4 regions of the Methylophilus sp. OH31 genome follow, and region 2 is predicted to be linked to each of the others. Evidence: predicted binding sites of a transcription regulator. Region 2 holds the regulator's gene; each other region holds the start of a gene.

Region 1 (6,261 bases), on a different contig from region 2:
ACCGGGATTTCACGATTGCACAATGGCAGGATGACATTTTTGCCTATCAGCTGGCTGTAGCGATCATCTTCCGGGTTTACCATTACGGCCACGTCACCCAGCATCGTTTCAGGGCGCGTTGTAGCGACAGTCAGTGCGCCTGAACCATCCGCCAGCGGATAGCTGATGTGCCACATGGCACCATCTTCTTCCTCTTGCACGACTTCGAGGTCAGACACGGCCGTGCCCAGTTTCACATCCCAGTTCACCAGGCGCTTGCCACGGTAAATCAGGCCTTCGTTATACAAGCGTACAAAGGTTTCGGTGACCACTTTGTTCAGGCCTGCATCCATGGTGAAGCGCTCACGGCTCCAGTCGGGCGAGGTGCCTAAGCGCCGCATTTGCTGAGTGATGGTGCCGCCAGAATACTCTTTCCATTCCCAGACTTTTTCCAGAAACTTCTCGCGGCCAAGATCATGGCGGCTGACACCCTGGGCATCGAGTTGGCGCTCGACCACGATTTGCGTGGCAATGCCCGCGTGGTCTGTGCCTGGTTGCCACAAGGTATTGTCACCGCGCATGCGGTGGTAGCGGGTCAAGGCATCCATAATGGTTTGGTTAAAGCCGTGGCCCATATGCAGGGTGCCAGTGACGTTAGGCGGCGGCAGCAAAATACAGAAGTTGTCTTGCACTTGCGGATTCATGCCAGCGGCATAAAGGCCTTTGCCTTCCCAAAAGGCATACCATTGGCTTTCAATGGTTTTTGGGTCAAAGGATTTTGCGAGTTCGCGAGGAGTATTGGCGTTTGGGTTAGAAGTATTCATGCGCGGGATTTTACCACAGGCGGGCAGGCCCGCAGCGCAGGTGTAGGCGCTAGTTTGCGTAAACTAAGCTGTCAGTGTCGGCTCGACGGCTTTCCAGTAACGGCTAAAACGCATCAGTTGATGGTCGCTCAATGAGGCATCTGTCAAACCAGGCTCTGCGCGCCACTCAATATTCAGTTCGCTAGCAGCCTGCTTAAGCGCTTGTTGTGGGGTATCCTGGGTGAGGATGCGCCCCTGCGCGCGCTGTGCCAATACTTGTCTGGTTTCTCCCAGCCACACCTCTGTCCCTGGCATTTCAGCCAAACAATCCGCCATGAATTGTAGCCGTTTGAGTGGCCAGTGCTGGTATAGCGATGCATCAAATACAAATACGGCAGGCAAATTTAATGCATGCAGTGCGTGCGATGGTGACAGCATTTCATCATGAATCCACACCAGGCTGGCGACGCCTTTCGGTTCGGGTTCAGGCGGGTTCAGGTGGTGTGTGACCGGTTTATCAGCGGCCACGGCATCCGTAAACAGTTGTTGATGCAGTTGCTCATAACTGCCTTCAAACGGGCAGGCGACACGGCATTGCTTGCACCAGGGCTCCCCACCAAATTTGATCAGATTTTCTTTGTTAAACAGATAGGGCTTGTTGCTGAAGCTGGAGGCAATCCATTGCCAGGACAGGTGGTTGGACGCGGTATCGCCATCCAGTAATTGGCTTTCAAACCAGTCTGCGACTTGTCGCCAGTCTATTTTTAGCCAATGGACGACATAGGCTGCAAACCACATGCGTGTATGGTTGTGTACATAACCATGTTGCTGCAATTGACGCACAATTCCATCCATGCACACCAGCCCGGTAAAGCCCTGTGGAATAAAGTCTGGCATGGGTTTCTCACCTAAAGCCACTTTTGGTGACTCCATGGGGTGCATGATCGCTGCGCCAAACCGGTACCATACCTGGCGGAAATAATCGCGATAGCTGAGTTCGGCGGTGAGTTTGTGCGCACGTTTGCCAAAGCGTGTATGAATATCTGTCACCGTTTCCGGTAGCGACAGGCAGCCATGGCGCAAGTAGGGCGAGAGCCCTGTCACCGCGCCGGTGAGCTGGTTGCGGCTACGCGCATAGCCTTCCGCATCCACGGCAGATAATTTCTGCAATGCAGCCGCGCGACCGCCTTGCCAGGCCTGGGACAAATCTGGCCCGGTGGCTTGCGGAAAACATTCGCTGATTTGCTGTAGGCGCTCAGCACGGTCTGCAGCGAGAGTGAGGAGAACAGGCGGGTTCATAACGCACCATTCTGACACAACTAGTGATACCATGAGTTGCAATTTCGTTGGAAGGGTGTGCGAATGACGACATTATGGGGGTGGTGTGGGCTCGGGCTCGTGCTGCTGTGCATGGAAATGCTGCTTGGAACCTTGTACCTTTTGTGGCTGGGGATCGCCGCGTTGGTCATGGCTATGTTGTGTGCGTTTTTTAGCGAGATGCCACTCGCCTTGCAAGCATTGAACTATGCCGTGTTGTCGGCGCTGGCGCTGGCCGTCATGCGCAAGCTGGAAAAACGTAAACCCGTCTTGCGTGTCGGGCAGGCACAAGGCGAGGAGATTGGCCGCGAAGGCATTGTGATTGTGGCGATTTCACCGCGGCAACCAGGCAAGATACGTTTTAGCCAGGGGGTGCTGGGCAGTCGCGAGTGGGTGGCTTATGCCAATATAGACATTGCCGAGCAGCAAGCGGCAAAAGTGGTTGCCGTTGAAGGCAATAGTTTACGTGTGGCGCCTTTGTAGCGCATCAATGTTTGAATGAAGATTTGGTTTGAATTAAGGGAGTTGTCATGACCGAAGTCAGTGTCATTGTGATCGTATTAGTGGTAATCGCCATCGTTAAAGGCGTGCGTATTGTGCCGCAGGGCGAGGAGTGGGTAGTTGAGCGCCTGGGCAAGTTTGCTGGCATTTTAACGCCAGGGTTACATGTGATTAACCCGATTTTGAGCACAGTCAGTTACAAAGTCACCACCAAAGACATTATTCTGGATGTGCCTGAGCAAGAGGTGATTACGCGCGATAATGCGGTGATTCTGGCCAATGCCGTGGCGTTTATCAAAGTCACTAATATCGAACGCGCCGTCTATGGCATTGAAAACTTCCGCGAAGCCATGCGCAATATGGTGCAAACCAGTTTGCGCTCGATTATTGGCGGCATGGATTTAAACCACGCGTTGACTTCGCGTGACCGCATCAAGGCCGAACTCAAGGAAGCCATTGCCGATGAAGCGCTGGATTGGGGCCTGACTGTGAAAAGCGTCGAGATTCAGGACATCAAACCTTCTGCCAATATGCAGGACGCCATGGAAAGACAAGCCGCTGCCGAGCGTGAGCGTGTGGCGGTGGTGACCGAGGCGGAAGGTGCCAAACAGTCGTTGATTCTGAACGCGGAAGCGCGTCTGGAAGCGGCGCGTAAAGATGCCGAGGCGCAAATGGTGGGTGCTAATGCCTCCGCTGAGGCGATTAAGATGATTGCTGAGGCGGTGAAAGAAAATAATGCTTCAGCGACCTTTCTATTGGGGGATCGCTACATTCAGTCCTTGCAAAAAATGGCTGACTCCAATAACAGTAAAATTGTGGTCATGCCAGGCGATGTCGTCAGCGCCGTGAAAAGCCTGGTAGGCGGCGGTAAATAGCGCTGCAACTAGTGATTTAAAAAATCTCCTTCGGTTGCGCTAGCGCTTATGCTGGCGCAACTGGCATATTTCCTGCATCTCACTGCTCAGAACCATAATTCTAATAAGGAGTAGCAGTGGCTATCCGCGTTGCTTTGCATCACCGCACCAGTTACAAGTTCGACCGCCTGGTCAATCTGTCTCCTCACGAAGTCCGCCTGAAGCCTGCCGCGCATGCACGCACGCCTGTGTTGTCGTATTCACTGAGCGTGAAGCCTGAAAAACACTTTATCAATTGGCAGCAAGACCCTTACGGTAATTACATCGCCCGGTTTGTATTCCCCGAAATGGTGCGCGAGCTCGACTTTACGGTCGATTTAGTGGCGGACATGACGGTGATCAATCCGTTTGATTTCTTTGTAGAGAAATATGCTGAACACTTTCCGTTCAATTACACCGAGCAACAGGCGTTTGAGTTAACCGCTTATTTGCAGGCTGAGCCGATGACGCCTTTGTTGCAAGGCTGGATGGCGCACATTCGCCAGCAGGTGGTGCAACCCGGGATTGGCATCGTGGATTTTCTGGTCGCGGTGAATCGGCGGTTGCAAGGCGATATTGGCTATACCGTGCGCATGGAGCCAGGCATTCAAACGCCCGAAGAAACCTTGCAAAAGCGCACGGGTTCTTGCCGCGATTCGGCCTGGTTACTGGTGCAGATTATGCGCAACCTTGGCCTGGCTGCACGTTTTGTGTCCGGTTACCTGATACAACTTAAAGCCGATGTTGAGGCGCTGGACGGGCCAAGTGGTACGGCAGTGGATTTTACCGACTTGCATGCCTGGACCGAGGTGTTTATTCCTGGCGCCGGTTGGGTCGGCTTGGACCCAACCTCTGGCCTGATGGCCGGTGAAGGGCATATTCCGCTGGCCTGCACCGCATTGCCTTCTTCTGCGGCGCCGGTGGTCGGGTTTACCGATGTCGCTGAAGTCACTTTTCACCACGAGATGTCGGTGACCCGCATTCATGAAGATCCGCGTGTGACCAAGCCGTATAGTGAAGCGGACTGGCAGGCCATTGTGAAGCTCGGCGAGCAGGTCGACAAACAGCTGACCAAAATGGATGTACGCTTGACGCATGGGGGTGAGCCGACCTTTGTGTCGATTGATGATATGGATGGCGCGCAGTGGAATACGCTGGCATTGGGCGAACACAAGCGGCAGTTGGCGGGTGAGCTGGCATCCCGGCTCAAGGCACATTTTGCCCCCAATGGCTTTCTGCATTACGGTCAGGGTAAATGGTATCCCGGTGAGCCTTTGCCGCGCTGGGCGATTAATATCTACTGGCGGCCAGATGGCAAGCCGGTCTGGCGCGATGTCAGCCTGTTTTCTGTTGAGTCAGAGAGTGATGGTTACACCGCCAAGCAGGCGCAGGCCTTTGTCTCGCATTTGGCCGATATCTTGGGTTTCCCGCGCGCCTGTGTGGTGCCTGCTTATGAGGATGTCTGGTCGTTGGCGCAGCAGGAGCAGCAGTTATCGCACAATGTGGATCCGCTCAAAGCTGATTTGACCGATGGCGCCGAACGCAAGCGATTGGCCAATGTGCTGAATCAAGGGTTGGGCAAGGTGGTCGGCTATGTGATGCCGTTAAAGCCAGTAGAATCAAAGGCGGCTGGTGAGTGGCTCACCAGTAAGTGGCCGCTGCGGCGTGAACATCTTTATTTATTGGCTGGCGACTCGCCGATGGGCTTGCGGTTGCCATTGTCTTCATTGCCCTGGCAGTTGCCGGCTGATATTGAGCCAGCATTTGTCCTGGATTCGTTTGCCGAACAAGCTGTGCTGGGCGATACCAATACGCCCAAAGTCAGGCTTAAACACAAGACCATCCAGCCCAAGGCGCGCGAGGTGATTCACACTGCCTTGTGCGTGCAAGTGCGGCAAGGGCGCCTATATGTCTTTATGCCGCCTGTGACGCGCCTGGAAGACTACCTCGATTTACTCAGTGCAATCGAGCAGACAGCTGCCGACCTCAAGCTTAAATTGTGGCTGGAAGGGTATACACCCCCACGTGATAGCCGCTTGAAATTACTCAGCGTGACGCCGGATCCTGGCGTCATTGAAGTGAATATCCACCCGGCTAAAAGCTGGACAGAACTGGTGGCGAATACCAGTACACTGTATGAAGCGGCGCGCGTGTGCAGGTTGGGCACAGAGAAGTTTATGCTGGACGGGCGCCATACAGGCACGGGTGGAGGTAATCATGTCACCTTGGGTGGCGAGACGGCAGCAGACAGTCCCATGCTGCGCCGCCCGGATGTACTGCGCAGTTTGATTACTTACTGGCAGAATCACCCGGCCTTGTCTTACCTGTTTTCAGGTACGTTTATTGGCCCCACCAGCCAGGCCCCCCGTGTCGATGAGGCGCGCGACGATAATTTGTATGAATTGGGCATTGCTTTCCAGCAGATGGAGAAAATGCTGACACCGGGTGAGGAGAGTCAGCAGCCCTGGCTGGTTGACCGTTTGCTGCGGCACTTGCTGGTTGATTTAACCGGCAATACGCACCGGGCCGAATTTTCTATCGACAAACTGTATTCGCCAGATGGGCCGACCGGGCGTTTGGGTCTGGTCGAGTTCAGGGCATTTGAAATGCCGCCGCACGCGCGCATGAGTTTGCTGCAAAGCTTGTTGTTACGCGCGCTGGTCGCCCGTTTCTGGAAAACACCTTATACCGGTAAATTGGTGCATTGGGGGACTGAGTTGCATGACCGCTGGATGCTGCCCAGTTTTGTGGCACAGGACATTGCTGAT
Region 2 (6,261 bases):
GAAAGTGATGAAATCATCAATATTTTGCCCGCCATTCGCCGTATCGGTGCGCGTATTCTGAGCATTACCGGTAGCGAAGAGTCCACGCTATCGCGCGAGTCAGACGTGCATTTAAGTGCTGCAGTTAGCCACGAAGCGTGCCCACTGGGGCTGGCACCCACGGCCAGCACGACGGCCGCACTGGCCTTGGGCGATGCGTTGGCGCTCTGCGTTCTCGACTTGCGCGAATTCACTGCCGAGGACTTTGCGCGGTCACATCCTGGCGGAAGTCTGGGCAGACGGCTGCTGGTAAGGATTAAAGATGTCATGCGCACGGGGGATGCGATCCCCGCTATCAGCGAGCATGGCACCGTACAGGAAGCGATTGCACAGATTTCGAGCAAAGGCATGGGGTTTACAGCGATTGTCGATAGCGCACAACACCCGATCGGCGTATTCACCGACGGCGATTTGCGTCGCCTGTTTATGCAAGGTGCCACCGATACGCAACAATCAATCAAAACGGTCATGAATACGCAGCCACGTTTATTGGGCATGCAACAAATGGCGGTTGAAGCAGTCAACCTGATGGAGCAATATAAAATTAACGGGTTTATGGCAGTGAACGAGCAGCAGCAATTAGTGGGCGCATTTAACATGCATGATTTACTCAAGGCAAAAATCGTTTAGGTTCACTGACGCCCTGGAACGCCCGCATGCTTAAACACCCCATCTTATTGCCAATTGCGTTAATGCTGTTTTTAGCGCTGCTGACATTCTGGATTAACCAGACCGTACAGGAGCAGGCGCTGAGCTTGAGCCGCTTAAGTCGTCACGATCCGGACTACATGCTCTATAACTTTGTCAGCACGCGTACCGACGCCACTGGCAATACCAAATACGTGTTAGCTGCGGCAGAAATGCGCCATTTTCCGGATAACGACTATACCGAATTACAGCGCCCGCGTTTCACCCAGTTTGGGCAGGATAAACCTTACACGCAAATTCATGGCCAGCACGGCAAAGTGTCAGCCAATGGTAAACTGGTCGAGTTTAGCAAGCAGGTCAAGGTCATACGCCAGGGCACGCTGGCCAAGCCTGAAATGCAGTTGCAAACCGAACATTTAACGCTGGAACCGGATACAGACCTCGCTTACACCGATTTGCCGGTCACTATCCGCCAGCTACCGGCGACGGTGATCACAGGTACCGGCATGCGTTTTGATAACAAGGCAGGCACCATGCAATTATTTAACCGGGTGCATGTACATTATGTACGCGCACCCGCAGTCGCAAAAACTGCAAGCCCGGCAGCGAAGGCGAAAACAGGCAATCACAAGGGTCGTTGATTCTGGAGAAATGAGTTGAACACGCACAAGCCATTATTTTATGCCACCTGCTTGACCTTATGGGCACTGCTATCGTGGTCAACCAGCGTGCTGGCTGAAGAGTCTGACCGTGACCAGCCGATTGAGCTGGAAGCGGATACCGTGACTGTGAATGATGCCAAAAAGATCAGTATTTATACCGGCAATGTGATCCTCAACCAGGGCACCCTGCAAATCAAAGCCGACAAAATGATTGTGCGTGAAGACCAGGATGGCTTTCAGCACAGCACCTGTACCGGCAACCCGACCACATTCAAGCAAAAACGCACTGGCAAAGACGAATGGATGCAAGGCAGTGGGCAGCGTATTGAATACAACGCGCGCATGGACAAGGTACAGCTATACACCAACGCCTGGGTCAAACGTGGTGAAGACCTGGTCACCGGTGACTACATCAGTTATGACGCCAATGCAGAGTACGCCGAAGTCATTGGCGGCACCAAGGCTAACCCCAATGGTACCGCCGGTAGCCGCGTCAAAGCGACCATTCAGCCCAAGAACAAAACCACGCCGCCTGTGATTGATAACAAGCCAACCTCGCAACAAGGGCTGCGCATGAACCGCTCACTGCAAATCAAAGTGGAACCGGCACCCGCCGACACCACTAATGAGCCTACGAAAGCGCAACCCTAAAGACCGGCCTTATGCAGACAACAGCTTCACCAGATCATAACCACTTACGTGTCAGCCACCTGAAAAAAGCCTATCAGGGACGCACCGTGGTTAAAAACACTACACTTGAGCTACGCAGCGGCGAAGTGATTGGTTTGCTCGGCCCGAATGGTGCTGGCAAAACCACCAGCTTTTACATGATTGTTGGCCTGGTCGCACTGGACGACGGCAGCATTACGCTGAATGGGGCAGATGTCAGCCGCGCGCCCATGCACGAGCGCGCCCGCATGGGCCTGGCTTACCTGCCACAAGAAGCATCCATTTTTCGTAAAATGACGGTGACTGATAATATTTTATCAATCCTGGAAACCCGCCCTTACACGGAAGAAGAGCGTGAAGCGCGGCTGGAGTCTTTACTGGATCAATTACATATCCAGCATATCCGTCACAGCCAGGCAGTCAGCCTGTCGGGCGGCGAGCGCCGCCGTGTAGAGATTGCGCGCTGCCTGGCCACAGACCCGAAATTCATCCTGCTGGATGAGCCATTTGCCGGGATTGACCCGATTGCGGTGATTGAGATCCAGAAAATTATCCGCTACCTGAGCAGCCAGAATATCGGCATTTTGATTACAGACCACAACGTGCGTGAAACCCTGGATATTTGTGACCGGGCGTACATCGTTAATGAAGGCGCTGTGTTTGCCGCAGGCACGCCAGACGAAATCATTCAGAACGAAGGCGTACGTGAAGTCTATCTGGGCAAGAATTTTAGGCTGTAACCTGATATGAAGCAAAACCTGCAATTACGCATCTCACAAAACCTGGCGCTCACCCCGCAACTTCAGCAGTCCATCCGCCTGTTGCAGTTGTCCACGCTGGAGTTAAGCCAGGAGCTGGAAACCATCCTGCAGGAAAATCCGCTGCTGGAAATGGCAGATGGCGAAGAAGGAGAATTTGAAGATAACTCGCCATTGGCCACCAGCTCGACAGACACAGAGCAGGTGGATGCAAGTTCATTTGATGTCGCGACCCAAAACGACCTCACTCCCCCTGCAGAGAGTCTGCGTGATGAACCACGTGACGAAACGAGCGGCACTGAAGGCGAACAACCAAATCTGAATGAAGAATTCACGCCGCCCGAGTTTGAAGATGACTACGAAGAGTTTGGCAGTGCCAGCAACTGGGACGAAGCGGGCCGCAACAACCTCGATGATGAAGATAGTGACTTCTCTCGCCAGGACGCCAACAATATCAGTCTGCGCGAACACCTGATCAACCAGATGCAATTGGCACATCTATCCAAGCGTGACATGGATCTGGTGAAATTTTTGCTCGACAGCATTAACGATGATGGTTATTTAGAGCAGGATCTACAGGAGATTGTCGACCTGTTGCCGCCAGAGCTGGAAATTGAGTTACTGGAGCTGGAAACCGCACTGAAATTGATCCAGAACCTGGATCCGATCGGCGTCGGTGCACGTGACCTGCGTGAATGCATCTTGCTACAACTGCAAGTACTGCCGCCTGAGACACCTTATTTGCGTATTGCGATGGCGATTGCCAAAGATCATCTGGCATTGCTGGCCAACAAAGACTTTGTCAAATTGCGCAAGGTACTCACTTGCGACGAAGCTGCACTCAAAGGCGCGCAACAACTGATTCGCCAGCAAAACCCCAAGCCAGGCAACGAGTTTGCGACCTTTAGCCATGACCACTTTATTCAGCACGATGTCGTGGTCAAAAAAATCAAAGGCATCTGGATGGCGTCGCTCAATGATGGCGTGATCCCCAAACTACGTATCAATCAGTTGTATGCAGATATCCTCAAGCGCAACCGTGAAAGCTCCGGCCAATATCTGCAGAGCCAGATGCAGGAAGCCAAATGGATGATTAAAAATATCCAGCAACGCTTTTCTACCATCTTGCGTGTGTCGCAAGCGATTGTGGACAGACAGCGCAATTTCTTTGAACATGGTGAAATTGCCATGCGGCCCCTGGTATTGCGCGAAATTGCCGAAGAGCTCGACTTGCATGAAAGCACGGTTTCTCGCGTGACAACACATAAGTACATGCTCACGCCACGCGGTGTATTTGAACTTAAATACTTTTTTGGCAGCTCAGTCGCCACCGATGCAGGCGGCTCATGTTCTGCCACCGCCATTCGCGCGCTCATCAAACAAATGGTCGCTGAAGAAAACCAGAAAAAACCATTGTCCGACAATCAAATCACCGATACGCTGGCGCAGCAAGGCATTGTGGTTGCGCGCCGCACCATTGCCAAATACCGCGAATCGCTGAATATCCCACCAGCCAATTTACGCAAATCGCTGTAAAACAAAAAGGCCGCAAATGCGGCCTTTTTTATCGGTAACGCCTGTTTACTGGATGGTGATTTTGGCAAACTTGCGCTTGCCCACTTGTGCCACCACGGTCACCCCTTTTGCCAATGACAGGTTTTTATCGTCAACTTTTACGCTATCCAGCTTCACGCCGCCTTGTTGCACGGCACGCATGGCTTCACTGGTGCTTTCCACCAGGCCCACCTGTTTCAGCAACTGGCTGATACTGATGCTATCACCATCAATCGCTACTGCTACCTCAGGCACATCATCAGGAATCCCGCCTTTGGCACGGGTCTGGAAGTCTTGCAGGGCTTTTTCAGCCGCCGCCTGGCCGTGAAAACGGGCAACGATCTCCTGTGCAAAACCGACCTTGATATTACGTGGATTGTCGCCAGCAGCCACTTGTGCTTTCCACTGGGCGATAGTTTCCAGGGTGGCAAATGACAGCAGGTCGATATAGCGCCACATCAGTTCATCAGAAATCGACATGATTTTGGCGAAAATCGTCTCAGGCGCTTCGCTGATACCAATATAGTTACCCAAAGACTTGGACATTTTATTGACGCCGTCCAGGCCTTCCAGCAACGGCATCATCAACACGCATTGCTGCGATTGGCCAGCCTGCTTTTGCAATTCACGGCCCATGAGCAGGTTAAATTTCTGGTCTGTGCCGCCCAGTTCCAAATCGGCCTGCAAAGCCACAGAGTCATAGCCCTGCAATAAGGGATACAAGAATTCATGAATCGCGATTGGCTGGTTGCCTTTGAAACGCTTGGAGAAGTCATCGCGTTCTAGCATACGGGCGACTGTATGGCTGGCTGCCAGCCTGATCATGCCCGCGGCACCGAGGTCGCTTAACCACTTGGAGTTAAACACAATCTCAGTTTTGGCCGGGTCCAGAATCTTGAATACCTGTTCGGAATAGGTGTCGGCATTCGCCTTCACCTGTTCGACCGTTAACGGCGGGCGCGTGGTACTTTTACCCGTCGGGTCACCAATCATGCCGGTAAAGTCACCGATCAGGAATTGAATCTGGTGCCCCAGATCCTGCAACTGGCGCAATTTGTTAATCAGCACGGTATGCCCCAGATGCAAATCAGGTGCGGTGGGGTCAAAGCCTGCTTTCACACGCAAGGGTTTGCCGGTTTTCAGCTTTTCAATCAGTTCTTGCTCGATTAATAGTTCATCGGCACCGCGCTTGATAATCGCCAGTGCGTTCACAATCTCTGGACTCAGTGCTTCAGTCGTCACTGAAGCTTGGTTTACGTCTGTCATAAAGGTTCTTTTTTTGAGGCGCGCGTTGCGCACGCCTCGTCATGAAAGTAAAACAGCTATTTTAACGTAATCCCATGCATTTCTGTAAGCCAGGCATGAGCAGTGTTACACTTATGCCTTATGAATTTTTCTGCCCCACCCACTCAAACGCGCCTGTTTATCGGCCTGATGTCTGGTACCAGTCTGGATGGGGTGGACGCAGTCCTAGTCGCGCAACACGGTGAGCACCTGCAGCAACAAAGCCAGTACTTCCTGCCTTATCCGGCGGATGTCAGACAAATCCTGCTGGATCTGCATACGCCAGCCGTCAACGAATTACATACCGCCGCTATAGTGTCCAATCAGCTGGCCGACCTCTACGCAGCGGCAGTGCAAGGCTTATTGCAAACAGCCAATGTATCGGCAGAAGCCGTGACGGCGATTGGCTGCCACGGGCAAACCATACGCCACTGTCCTGATCTGGCCAACGGCCAGGCCTATACCTTGCAACTGGGTAACCATGCACGCCTGGCGGAACGCACTGGCATCACCGTAGTCGGCGACTTTCGTAGCCGCGACATTGCGGCTGGCGGGCAAGGCGCACCATTAGTGCCCGCCTTTCACCAGGCAATCTTTGCAGCACCTGACACACATCGCGTCATTTTGAATATTGGCGGCATCGCCAA
Region 3 (6,261 bases), on a different contig from region 2:
GTGAAACTTGCCAAATACGCGCAGCGTAATCGGCAATGGTGCGGTCACTGGAGAATTTCGCCATACGCGCCACATTCAAAATCGCCATGCGTGACCAGGCCTCTTCATCCTGATACAAGGCCGCCACTTTTTCTTGTGTGGTGACATAAGCAGCATAATCCGCCAGTAACAAGTACTGATCCCCTTTGTGCAACAAGGTATCCACAATCGCCTGGTAACGGCTAGGCTCTTCTACCGAGAAGAAGCCATTACCTATCATGTCTATGACTTGTTTCAGTTCATGGTTGCCATGGTAATAATCCCATGGGTTGTAGTTGCTGGCTTTCAGTTGCGCAACTTCTGGCGTGGTCAGGCCAAAAATAAAGATATTCTCGTCGCCCACTTCTTCCATAATCTCAACGTTGGCACCATCCAGCGTACCGATGGTCAGCGCGCCATTGAGCGCCATTTTCATATTACCAGTGCCGCTGGCCTCAGTGCCTGCGGTTGAAATTTGCTCAGACAAATCAGCCCCCGGAAACAGGATCTCCGCTGCGCTCACCTCATAATTAGGGTAGAACACAACTTTGAGCTGATCATTGACTGCTGGGTCATTATTAATCATCACCGCCACATCGTTAATCAAACGGATGATCTGCTTGGCCAGCCAGTAGCCAGGCGCTGCTTTACCGGCAAAAATCACCACACGCGGCGTATGCTGGCTCACCTGCCCGCTGCGGATACGGTTATACAAGGTGATCACGTGCAGCACATTCAGCAATTGGCGCTTGTATTCATGAATACGCTTGATTTGCACATCGAACAGCGCATTGGTACTAATGGCAATGCCTGTTTTTTGCAGGATTTTGTCGGCCAGGCGCTGCTTGTTGGCTTTTTTCACCTCACGGAAGGCTTTTCTAAACGCAGCATTATCGGCAAACGGCTCGATCTTTTTAATCAGGCTCAGGTCTTTCTGAAAGCCAGTGCCGATATGTTTGGTTAACAAATTGGTCAATAATGGATTAGCCTGGTTTAGCCAGCGACGTGGCGTAATGCCATTGGTCACATTGGTAAACTTGCCCGGATAGATTTTATTAAAATCGGCAAACAAGGTAGTTTTTAACAACTCGCTATGCAACTCGGCTACCCCGTTCACAGTATGGCTGCCGACAATCGCCAGGTGCGCCATACGCACGCGGCGGCCATGCGTCTCATCAATAATGGAGACACGTTGCAGCAAGGCAGTATCGCCCGGGAAGTGCTGATTGACCATTTGCAGGAACTGATGATTAATTTCGTAAATAATCTCCAGGTGGCGTGGCAATAACTGCGCGAACAAATCTACCGACCAGGTTTCCAGCGCCTCCGGCATCAGCGTATGGTTGGTGTACGCAAACATTTTGGTGATCAATTTCCAGGCTTTGTCCCATGGCAAGTGGTAATGATCAAGCAGTTGATGCATCATTTCAGCAACAGCAATGGCAGGGTGCGTATCGTTGAGCTGAATCGCCACCTTCTCCGGCAGGGTATTCCAGTCAGCGTTGTAGTTAGTAAACCGATGCAGAATATCCTGCGTAGACGCCGAGACAAAAAAGTATTGTTGTTTCAGGCGTAGCGCCTTGCCAGATTCTGACGTGTCATTGGGATACAGCACTTGCGAAATGGTCTCCGCACTATGACGCCCTTCAACCGATTTCTCATAATTACCTTCATTAAAGTATGCCAGGTCAAACTCATTGGTTGCCTTGGCTGACCACAAACGCAGATTGTTCACCGTTTGCGTGCCATAGCCAGGCACCGGCACATCATAGGGCATGGCCACCACAGTTTCATGATCTACCCAGTGATGCTCAATACCGTGTTCGGTATGCACATGCAACACGCGGCCATAAAACTTCACCTCACACGTATGCTCTGGACGCTGCACTTCCCAAATATTCTGGTAGCGCAACCAGTTATCCGGGTTTTCTTTTTGCTGGCCGTTTTCTATGGTTTGCCTGAACATGCCATAGTCATAACGGATACCGTAACCCGTCGCCGGAATATCCATGGTCGCCATGGAGTCGACAAAACACGCCGCCAAACGACCCAGACCACCGTTACCCAAGGCAGCATCAGGCTCCAGTTCGGCCACGCCTTCCAGCCGCTGGCCAATTTCCTGCAAACCATCGCTTAGTTCCGGTGCAATGCCCAAATTAAGTGCGGCATTAGACAGCATGCGACCGATCAAAAACTCAAGTGAGAGGTAATAGACACGCTTGGTATTGGCATCACGATAGGCATCGCGCGTATTCACCCAGCGGCTCATCAAATGGTCACGTACAGTAAAGGCTGCGGTCTGGTACCAATCGCGCGTCGTCGCCCATGAATTGGACTTGCCGATGGAAAAAGTCAGGTGATTACGCAAAGCCTGCGGAATCGGCAGTTGCTCAAGCAAGAACTCATCAACCGCTTGCGCTGTGTCAGATTTATCAGCTTTTTTAGGTGTTTTTTTCACATTGGCAGTCATACATCTTCCCCTGAGGTGTTGATCACAAATTTGCTTTAAATGAGCCAAAAGCAAAAAACAAGCCTACAACAAGAATATGTCAGACATAAAAAAAGCCACGAAATTCATGTTGTGGCTTTTGATTATAACGCCCGAAGATGGCGAAAATAAAAGAGTTTTACAATTTCCAGGTATAGGCAATGCCTAATGCATCCTGATACATCTTCAGGTTGGCCTCACCGCCCCCGAATGCAGCCGGAATCGAGTTGCTGCCATTGACGCTGTTTTCAAAGGCATGCGTATAAGAGAATGACAGTTCGGATTGCGGGCTCAACACCCAGGTCGCGCCGAGTGACACGTGATCTTTCACCACGCCCGGCGCCAGAATATTGAGCAAGGTATCGCCACGGCGGATAGGCTGATCAACATGGTTAAACCCCGCCCGCAGCGTTAAGGCTGGGCTATATTGATACAACGCACCGACTTTATAAACCTTGGCATCTTGCCAGTTAAAACCGGCGCCATTGTCATTACCCAAGCCGTTAAACAAATTCGCCTGTGAGGCATTGCCTACGGCATCCACCTCACTGTAATTAATACGCTGAAAATCTGCCGCCAACGTCAATGCCGGCGTGACCTTCACCGCCACACCAACACCATAAGTAGACGGGATATCAAAGTCACCCTGCTCGGCAAACAAGCCTTTATATTTATCAAACTTGCTCATATAGGTGCGGCTTTGATAAGTCGCCCCCAGCGTGACAGCGTCGGTGATTTCACCCAACCAGCCAATATGGACGCCTGCCCCATACGAATTGTCGTGGCCATTGTTAGTCACACGCCCTGGTGCGGCGCTGAATGTTGCATTATCAAAACCCTGCAGTCCTTTGGCTTCAAAACGCTGGTAAGCCAGGTTTAATGACGCGCCGATAATATGTTTCTCAGAAACCTTCCAGGTTGCCGTTGGCGCCACAAATACCTGAATCAAGTCTACCCCGGCACTGCCCTGGCTTTGAAACAATGGAATACCGTTTTTGTAATCGGTATTCATGCCACCATTGCCATACACACTCACGCCGAGCGTCACATCTTCAGAATATTGCTTGTTGTAACCAAACTCAGGGATTAGAAAATTCTGCGTATCGTTACCTTTGTAGGTGCCATTTGCACCTGGTGAAGGACTACCTTCCAGCTCAGACTCTCGCACCGGCCTAAACCAGGTCGCACCCGCATCAATGCGGTCACCTACTTTGCCCATGCCAGCCGGGTTGGCCGCGGCAGCTAATGCATCCTGCGGCAAGGCAATGCCCACGCCAGCCACGCCCTGTGAGCGCACGCCATAACCGTGTGCAAAATAGCCATCGGTTGCCCAGGCACTGCCAAAAGAAAACGAAACCAGCAGCGGAATAATGTTTGATAAGCAGCGCATAATGACTTCCATACAAATGGTGATGAAATCACTATAGCAAGCCACTTTAATACCAATAAATAATAAAATTGAATATCTTTATAACTATAAAAAATATAAAGCCCGCCAAAGCGGGCTTTATATTTGCTCATCAAATCGGTAGATACCGTTATAAAAGACAAGCTTTTTGATACATATCTTTATCGAAATGCTTATTTGCTTTGAGCACGACTTGCGCAATTGCCACGAGCTTGCACATGATGCGTCAACCACAGGCGATGGGGTGGGTTTCACTTTGACAGTACTACGCAGCCATAGCTTTGCTTGCTCCCCATCGACCACTAGCACCACCAAGTGCACCTCCAATGAATGTACCGACAGCAGTGCCAGGGCCTGGGAAGATTGCGGTACCGATAATTGCACCGATTACAGATCCTCCAAGGCCCGCCGCACCACTTGCTGCGCTCTCGACTGTTCGTTCAATAGCCGCTTCTTTGCTGATCTTGCCCTGCACACATTGAAGAAATGCATAGCTCGATTCAGCAACGACGAATGCAGCAGCTATGGGGGCCGAGCTCTTAAGTGCGCCTTTAGCGACCTCTGCTGCTGACTGTCTTGCCATAACTGAGCCGACTGCGGTTGCGGTTACCTGTACTGCTGAGTTGCCACATTCGCATGCTGCTTTAGGAGCGCATGCAGCCCGCGAAGCGAACTCTCCGAAATCGCCTCTGCAGACGTCTGCCCAGACTGGAACTCTTGCCATAATTTGTCCTATGAAAATTAACCGTCTTAAGTTAAAAATAGAGAACGTTACTTAATTGGTAAAACCGTCTCAAGCCCCCTAATTTAGATGGTTTTTTCATAACGTCTCAGTCAACCAATTACAAAATCATGCTATTCATACGCTTAACAAAACTGGCTGGGTCTTCCAACTGACCGCCTTCGGCCAGCAAGGCCTGATCAAACAACACATGCGCATAATCGGCAAACTTGGCATCGTCAGTTTCCGCGCCCAGCTTTTCCACCAGTCGATGCGTCGGGTTGATTTCAAGCACAGGTTTGCTATCAGGCGCCTTTTGCCCGGCAGCTTTTAAAATACGCGCCAGGTTACCCGACAAATCATGCTCACCGGCCACCAGGCAGGCTGGCGAATCGGTCAGGCGGTGCGTCACTTTGACTTCTTTCACCGTATCACCCAACGCCGCTTTCAGTCGCTCAACCAGGTCTTTGGCGTTTTCTTCCACCTGCTTCTGTGCTTCTTTATCAGCATCATCTTCCAGCTTGCCGAGGTCCAGATCGCCTTTGGCAATCGACTGCAATTTTTTGCCTTCAAACTCAGTCAGGCTACCCAGCAACCATTCATCTACCTTGTCCGACATCAGCAACACTTCAATGCCTTTTTTACGGAAGATTTCCAGGTGCGGTGAGTTTTTGGCGGCAGCAAACGTATCAGCCGTGATGTAGTAAATCGCCTCTTGCTCAGGCTTCATGCGGCCAATGTAATCTGTCAGCGACACGTTTTGCGTCTCCGTGTCCGCATGCGTAGAGGCAAAGCGCAACAAACCGGCGATTTTGTCTTTATTGGCAAAATCTTCGCCCGGACCTTCTTTCAGCACACGGCCAAACTCGTCCCAGAACTTGGCATAGTCTTCCGGTTTGTTTTCAGCCACATCTTCCAGCAAACTCAATACTTTTTTCACTGAGCCATTTTTAATTGCTTCCACATCGCGGCTGTCTTGCAAAATTTCGCGCGACACATTCAACGGCAAATCGGCAGAGTCAATCACGCCGCGTACAAAACGCAGGTATTGCGGCATGAGTTTTTCTGCGTCTTCAAGGATAAATACACGCTTCACATACAACTTGATGCCCTGGCGGCGATCACGGTCATACAAGTCAAACGGCGCTTTACCCGGCACATACAGCAATGAAATATACTCTTGCTTGCCCTCTACGCGGCTATGCGTATACGCGAGTGGATTTTCGTAATCATGCGAGACGTGTTTGTAAAATTCGTTATATTCCTCTTCAGTGATGTCGCTTTTGCTACGCGCCCACAACGCCGAGGCCTTGTTAATGGTTTCGTCTTCATCGGTCGCCACCATCTGGCCGCCTTCACCATTCTCGCCATCTTGCCATTCGGATTTTTTCATCACGATAGGCAAGGTAATATGGTCTGAATACTTACGGACAATGGTTTTCAGTTTCCAGTCATTGAGGAACTCATCTTCACCTTCGCGCAGATGCAAAATAACTTCAGTGCCGCGACCGGCTTTTTCCGTCGTTTCAATCGTGAAATCACCTTCACCACCCGACTCCCACTTGATCGCCTCGCTTTCACCGGCACGGCGCGTAATCAGTGTCACTTTGTCCGCAATGATAAAGC
Region 4 (6,261 bases), on a different contig from region 2:
ACTTCTTCCTGAAAGTGCAAAAAGCCGGACAGGATCAGGTCCACGCCCACTGCTTTCAGGGCGACAATACGTTCTGCAATTTGCTGCGGTGTGCCGATCAGGTTGGTTTTAAAGCCATCGTTGTATTGCACCAGGTCCTCAAAGGTCGACTTCGCCCAATTACCCTCTTTCTCCGGGCTGGAGGCACCGGCATTCTTGACCTCATGGCCAAACGCATTGACCGCGTCAGGGTTGGCCTTGGCGATGATCTCTGCCAGTACTGCTTTGGCTTCTTCTTCGGTATCACGCGCAATCACAAAGGCATTGACGCCGATTTTGACCTGGTGATTGTTGGCCGCGGCTTTGGCACGGATATCATCTACCTGCGCCTTGATGCCTTCGACCGTATTACCATTGGTGAAATACCAGTCAGAGACACTGGCCGCCATGTCGCGCGCCGCACGTGAGCTGCCGCCCTGGAAGATTTCAGGATGGGGTTGTTGCAATGGTTTTGGCTTCAGGCTGTAGTTGCTGAAACGGTAAAAGTCGCCACGGTAAGTGAAGTTATCTTGCGTCCAGATACCTTTGAGCGCCTCGATAAACTCTTTGGAACGGCGATAGCGCTCGTCATGATCCAGCCAGTGCTCACCTATGGCAGTGAATTCGCCACGGAACCAGCCAGACACGATATTAACCGCCACACGGCCTTCGGTCAGGATATCAATCGTCGCCAGTTGCTTGGCCGCCAGCACCGGGTTCCACGGACCAGGCAAAATAGCCGCAATCACTTTCAATTTGGTCGTCGCCGCCAGCAAGGCATGCGAAAAAGACACTGACTCATGCTGGAACTCGGCGCCATAGCCCGCCGTAAAACGGATCTGGCTCAAGGCATATTCAAACCCGGCATTCTCGGCAATTTGTGCCAGCCTGCGGTTGTAGTCGATATCCCAGCTGGTGCGCTGTTCGATATTGCTAACCACCAGGCCACCGCTAACGTTAGGCACCCAGTAGGCAAATTTAATATTTTCTGTACTCATCATCGCTCTCCAAATAATGTTCGGCAAATCATCGCGTGGCTTATACCGCCAGCAAACGGTCTTTATTCACAAGCTCTCTATGCTTGAGCAATGGCAAGGCACGCTCCACCGCCAATGCAATACGGGCAGTGACCGCCTCGCTTTTCACCTGATAGTTTTCAAAATCTGCTTCGGTGGCATAGACACCAATCGGCAAGGTCAGCGCCTGGAAGAAGCTGAACAATGGGCGCAGTTCATGATCAATGATCAAGGCATGGCGCTCACTGCCACCGGTCGCCGCCAGTAATACCGGCACATCGACCAAGGCCTCATAATCAACCAGGTCGAACAAGTGTTTGAATAAGCCGGTATAAGACGCGCGGTAGACCGGCGTCGCCACAACGAGCAGGTCAGCCGTTTCAATGGCCTGGATATCTTTTTGCACTTTCACTGGCAGCGCTTTGGGGTCGTAAGAAGCGACCAGACTGCTGCCTATTTCACTTAACTCGATCACATGCAGATCAATAGGCAATTGCTGCCCCAGTTTTTGGGTGATTGCTTCCACCAGTGCAGCGGTTCTGGAAGGCAACTTATAGCTGCCGGAAACGGCAGTGACTTTTAACGGACGGCTCATCATGACTCCTAATTAAGGTTGCTGCTGCCGCTTTGTGTGTTCAATCGCAGGCAGGCCAGCTCACTAATACTATTAGCAGCATCCATGCCAGATTAAATTAATTATAAATATCAAACACTTATGATGTTTTTTGTGATTTTCAACGTGTTGAATTCAGGCTAGTTTTGCTGATGCACTGCTGATATATCAGCAACTTTTCTCAAAATGCAGCAGTCAAGCCGATCTGAAATGACCTGGCAGCAACGTGCAGTTGCTGATTAATCAGCAGGCATTCAGCAGAAAACTGTTTCTATAGAGGCGTGCAAAAACCCACAACCCAACCTTATCTTTTAAATTCAAACACTTAACAAGTGGCATATTAAATGCAATGCAGTAAGGCAACGCGCAGCCGCTTTTTAATGGAAACACTGCGCCTTTATTCCCAACCTTTACTTTGACAAGGATTCAATATGACTGCACATGCAAGCAAGATTGCGCATTTGCCCGAGCACCCGCCGCGCCAACCGGCGCACGTGATCACCAGTGACGCCGAAGCGATTGCCGTGGCCAAACAAGTCGCGAGTGAAATCGCCAAAGAAGCGGCAATACGCGACAAGGAAAGACGCCTGCCGCGCAAGGAACTGGATTTATTCTCCAGCAGCGGCCTGTGGGGCATTACTGTGCCGAAAGAATATGGCGGCGCGTTTGTGTCGAACAAAACCCTGGCTGAAGTCATTGCTACGGTGGCAGAAGCCGATCCCAGCATCGGGCAGATTCCGCAAAACCACTTGTATATGGTGGAAGGCCTGCGCCTGGACGGCACGGATTTCCAGAAAAAGTATTTTTATGAGCTGGTGCTGCAAGGCGTACGCTTTGGCAATGCGTTTTCTGAAATTGGCACCCGTAGTGTCAATGATGTCAAAACCAAACTGACACCTACCAACAGCGGCTACTTCTTAAACGGCAAAAAATTCTATTCTTCTGGCGCTTTGCTGGCTGACTGGGTACCGGTAGTGGCCAAAGATGAGCACGACAATACCGTGGTGGCTTTTGTACCGGCCGGTGCAGAAGGCCTGACGATCATTGATGACTGGTCCAGTTTTGGTCAACGCACGACGGCCAGCGGTACCACCCTGCTGGAAAATATCTTTGTGCCCAGCGAGTATGTGTTGCCACACCATTTGGCATTTGACCGCCCCACTGCCATGGGCCCGGTGGCGCAGATTATCCAGGCCGCGGTAGATACTGGCATTGCGCGCGCCGCGTTCAAGGATACGCTGCATTTTGTTCGTAACCATACCCGCCCGTGGATTGATACTGACCTGGAGCATGGTTACGAAGATCCACATACCATTAAAGACATTGGCGATTTGCAGATTCGCTTGCATGCCACCGAGGCTTTATTGGCTCGCGCCGGCGAGTACATAGACGAAGCCCAGCGCAACCCGAATGAAGACACCGTGGCAGAAGCCTCCATTGCCGTGGCAGAAGCCAAGGTATTGAGTACCGAAACCGCGCTGCTGGCAGGTAGCAAACTGTTTGAACTGGCCGGTACACGTTCTACGCTGGGTGAGTACAACCTGGACCGCCACTGGCGCAATGCCCGTACCCATACGCTGCATGACCCGGTACGCTGGAAATATCATGCCGTGGGCAATTACAGCCTGAACCAGGTCAAACCGCCTCGTCATCCGTGGATTTAAGCATAGACTTAAACTAGCTACAGTAAAAACAAAGCCCTCGCATGAGGGCTTTGTTGTATTGATCAATCGTTGATTTAACCGCTATACACCATGGCTGCATCGAGCAATGTGCTTTGTTGCCTAACAGGGCGCACAGGCTGGCGTGGATAGGCCACCTGCAATTGCCGCTCACGGTAAACAATCATATCGGCAATCGTAATCATCTTTAAGCCGTGCTGTTTGGCAAAGCGCAGCAAGTCTGGGCGCCTGGCCATGCTGCCATCGTCATTGACGATTTCGCACAACACCCCCACCGGTTGCAAACCGGCCATCGCGGCCAGGTCATGCGCAGCTTCGGTATGCCCTGGCCGCTCCAGCACGCCACCCAAGCGAGCACGCAAGGGGAAAATATGCCCGGGCCGATGAAAGTCGCTGGCCTGGCTGGACGGGTCTGCCAATGCCCGCAAAGTCAGTGCACGGTCAGCGGCGGAAATACCACTGGTGGTACCATATTTGTAATCGACACTGACGGTAAACGCTGTCCTGAATGGGTCGGCGTTATGCGTCACCATTTGTGGTAAATCCAGCGCCTGTAAACGTGGCGCGGACATGCCCACGCAGACCAGGCCGCTACTATTCCTGACCAGAAACGCCATTTTTTCGGTGGTAATTTTTTCAGCGGCAATAATCAGATCACCTTCATTTTCACGGTCGGTATCATCCACCACAATCACAAACTCGCCATTGGCGATGGCCTCGACCGCATCGGTGACTGCATCAAACTGTTCTGTTTTTTGTAACATGCTGCTTTCCTTTAAATCCTAAACGCTGAGGTTTAATAACCGTGCGGCATTCTGATAAAACACTTTTTCCAGCACCGCATCTTTAAAGCCCAATGCGGCAAAGTCATCTATGGTTTGCTTCATCGGCCTGAAAGGATAAGAGGTGCCGAACAGTAACTGATCTCCCAGAAACTGGTTCGCCGCCTGTACATATAATTCGGCGCCAGGCTGGAAAATATACATATCGGGCACCAGGTACAGGTTTGGATAACGGAACGCCGCACCGACAATTTCATTCACATACGGGTAATAACCGTGGAAACAAATAATGTTGAGGTTGGGGTATTTCCTGGCCAGCCTGGCCACCGCGTTCGGGTGCGCGTAGTCCAGGTCTGGCGTGGTGGGGCCGGACATCACGCACACGGGTACGCCATGCTGCTGGCAAGCCTCGTAGACCGGGTTAAAAATGAGGTCATCGACCTGGCGTGCCGGTTTGCCAAAGCCGGGTTCGATATTAATGGCCTTGAAACCGTAATGGTTGACGGCTTTTTCAATGGCGGCCAAGGCACTGTCTATGCCACGGCTTTCAATATCCACCGAACCCAGGCCCACCAGTTTGGGACTGTGTTTGACCAGGTCGGCAATCTGCTGGTCATCTATGGTCAGGTCTGGCGTCTCACGCCCCACCACCACGGCAAAATCAATCCCGGCCTGGTCGATCTCCTGCAAATAGCCTTCTACCGTATATGAGCGGCGAAAATGCTCGGGTTCAAGCGAACCCACACGCTGGTTGAGCCATTTAGCAGTGTCATAAGCAGGGGTGTTGGGCGTAGCGCCAAAAAAGTCATGCAGAAACGCAGGACGGTTGCGTAGATCGATAATTTTTTGTTTCATAAACTTTCTTTAGTATGCGTTAGGCGTAGAAACTCGGTGTGGGGTACTGACCGTTAAGTGCCCAATCCCCTAAATCCTTGAGTTTGTAATCCACCGGGTCATGCAGGGTATACACGCGCAAATTGCGCCAGAAGCGGTCCATGCGCAGCTTGGCAGTGGTGGCCCGGGCGCCTGCCACTTCAAACACGCGCGTAGTGACATCCAGCCCGGCACGCGTCGCGTTGACCTTGGCCGAGAACACCGCCAAGGCCAGTTCGCCACGGGTCAACTCATCCAGGCCCAAAGTTTGCTGCCAGGCGTGATCGAGTAAGCCTGCCGCATGATCTGCCAGCACGGCCGACGCATGCAAGCTGGCCCAGAACTCGCCGTAATGCAGCAAGGTAAACGGGTCTTCGTGTATGGTCTGTGCCAGTGAGCCTGACCAGACCCGGCTGCTGCTACGCGTATATTTCGCACCTTCTGCCAGCGCGCCTTCGGCAATGCCGAGATAAATATTGGTAAAAATCAGTTGCGCTACCAACGAACGCAGGCTGGCAAATGGCGAGCTCAACGGGCCAGGGTTCATCAGCAATTCGCTGTCTTCCACCCGCAGCTGGTTAAATTCAGCGCTGCCACTGTCTGTCTGCCGTTGGCCGATATTGTCCCAATCACCATTGAGCTGGATGCCGCTACGATCAGTCGGCACCGCGGCCACCAGAAACTTGCCTGTGCCTTCTTCAATGGCCGACACAATCAGGTAGTCAGAATCCATAGAACCGGAGCAAAAGCTCTTTTGCCCGGTAAACACATAGCCAGCCGCCGCTTTACGTGCCACGGTGCGGTTATCCAAAGGGTTCAATGCATTGCCCCACCACAGGTTTTGCGCGGCAGTCAGCTTGAAATAGTGCTGCCATTGCACCTCACTACCGTATAGGCGAATCGAGGTCAGCATCAAAAACTGGAACGCGAGTACCTGGGCGATTGAGCTATCCACACGCGCGATCTGGCGAATAATGCTGTAGATTTCCTGCCAGCTGCCGCCTAGGCCGCCATAGGTTTTCGGTATCAGCAACTTCAACAGCCCGCTATCCCGTACCGCCTGACGCTGTTCATACGGTGTACCGCCTGCGGCATCGCGCTCAATCGCGGTTTCTGCCAGATAGTCGCAAAGCTGTTTGGCCCGCTCGCGTGGCGTGCCGCCAAACACAATGCCATGTGATGCCTCAACGTCGTCCAGGCGTGAATTCAGTGCCAGAGTCATCATCCCTCCTATGCCGCATGCTTGACCGGTTTGGCCGCACCAAACGGCCCCGTCA

The links. Region 2 encodes sigma-54, which starts transcription at its own class of promoters, with help from an activator protein. Its sites were predicted from a motif close to TGGCACNNTTCCTGCT; they were not measured.
Region 1: OH31_RS08145 (DUF2126 domain-containing protein) is a predicted target of sigma-54. The motif match lies at 3,537-3,552, and genes of this name have one in related genera.
Region 3: OH31_RS11365 (glycogen/starch/alpha-glucan phosphorylase) is a predicted target of sigma-54. The motif match lies at 2,538-2,553, and genes of this name have one in related genera.
Region 4: OH31_RS06700 (SfnB family sulfur acquisition oxidoreductase) is a predicted target of sigma-54. The motif match lies at 1,981-1,996, and genes of this name have one in related genera.

Annotation. Positions count from the first base shown of each region.
Region 1 covers NZ_BAUS01000004.1:335,279-341,539, forward strand. Annotated here, with positions in the region: gene OH31_RS08125 (valine--tRNA ligase) at 1-803, opposite strand, end outside; gene OH31_RS08130 (FAD-binding domain-containing protein) at 867-2,081, opposite strand; gene OH31_RS08135 (NfeD family protein) at 2,145-2,582, shown strand; gene OH31_RS08140 (SPFH domain-containing protein) at 2,630-3,475, shown strand; gene OH31_RS08145 (DUF2126 domain-containing protein) at 3,592-6,261, shown strand, end outside.
Region 2 covers NZ_BAUS01000010.1:82,804-89,064, forward strand. Annotated here, with positions in the region: gene OH31_RS11940 (SIS domain-containing protein) at 1-669, shown strand, start outside; gene lptC (LPS export ABC transporter periplasmic protein LptC) at 696-1,328, shown strand; gene lptA (lipopolysaccharide transport periplasmic protein LptA) at 1,344-2,000, shown strand; gene lptB (LPS export ABC transporter ATP-binding protein) at 2,012-2,758, shown strand; gene OH31_RS11960 (RNA polymerase factor sigma-54) at 2,765-4,312, shown strand; gene tyrS (tyrosine--tRNA ligase) at 4,358-5,596, opposite strand; gene OH31_RS11970 (anhydro-N-acetylmuramic acid kinase) at 5,717-6,261, shown strand, end outside.
Region 3 covers NZ_BAUS01000007.1:420,026-426,286, reverse strand. Annotated here, with positions in the region: gene OH31_RS11365 (glycogen/starch/alpha-glucan phosphorylase) at 1-2,488, opposite strand, end outside; gene OH31_RS11360 (OmpP1/FadL family transporter) at 2,646-3,896, opposite strand; gene htpG (molecular chaperone HtpG) at 4,757-6,261, opposite strand, start outside.
Region 4 covers NZ_BAUS01000004.1:16,052-22,312, forward strand. Annotated here, with positions in the region: gene sfnG (dimethylsulfone monooxygenase SfnG) at 1-1,016, opposite strand, end outside; gene msuE (FMN reductase) at 1,057-1,632, opposite strand; gene OH31_RS06700 (SfnB family sulfur acquisition oxidoreductase) at 2,079-3,311, shown strand; gene ribB (3,4-dihydroxy-2-butanone-4-phosphate synthase) at 3,386-4,093, opposite strand; gene OH31_RS06710 (amidohydrolase family protein) at 4,112-4,966, opposite strand; gene OH31_RS06715 (acyl-CoA dehydrogenase family protein) at 4,986-6,206, opposite strand; gene ssuD (FMNH2-dependent alkanesulfonate monooxygenase) at 6,215-6,261, opposite strand, start outside.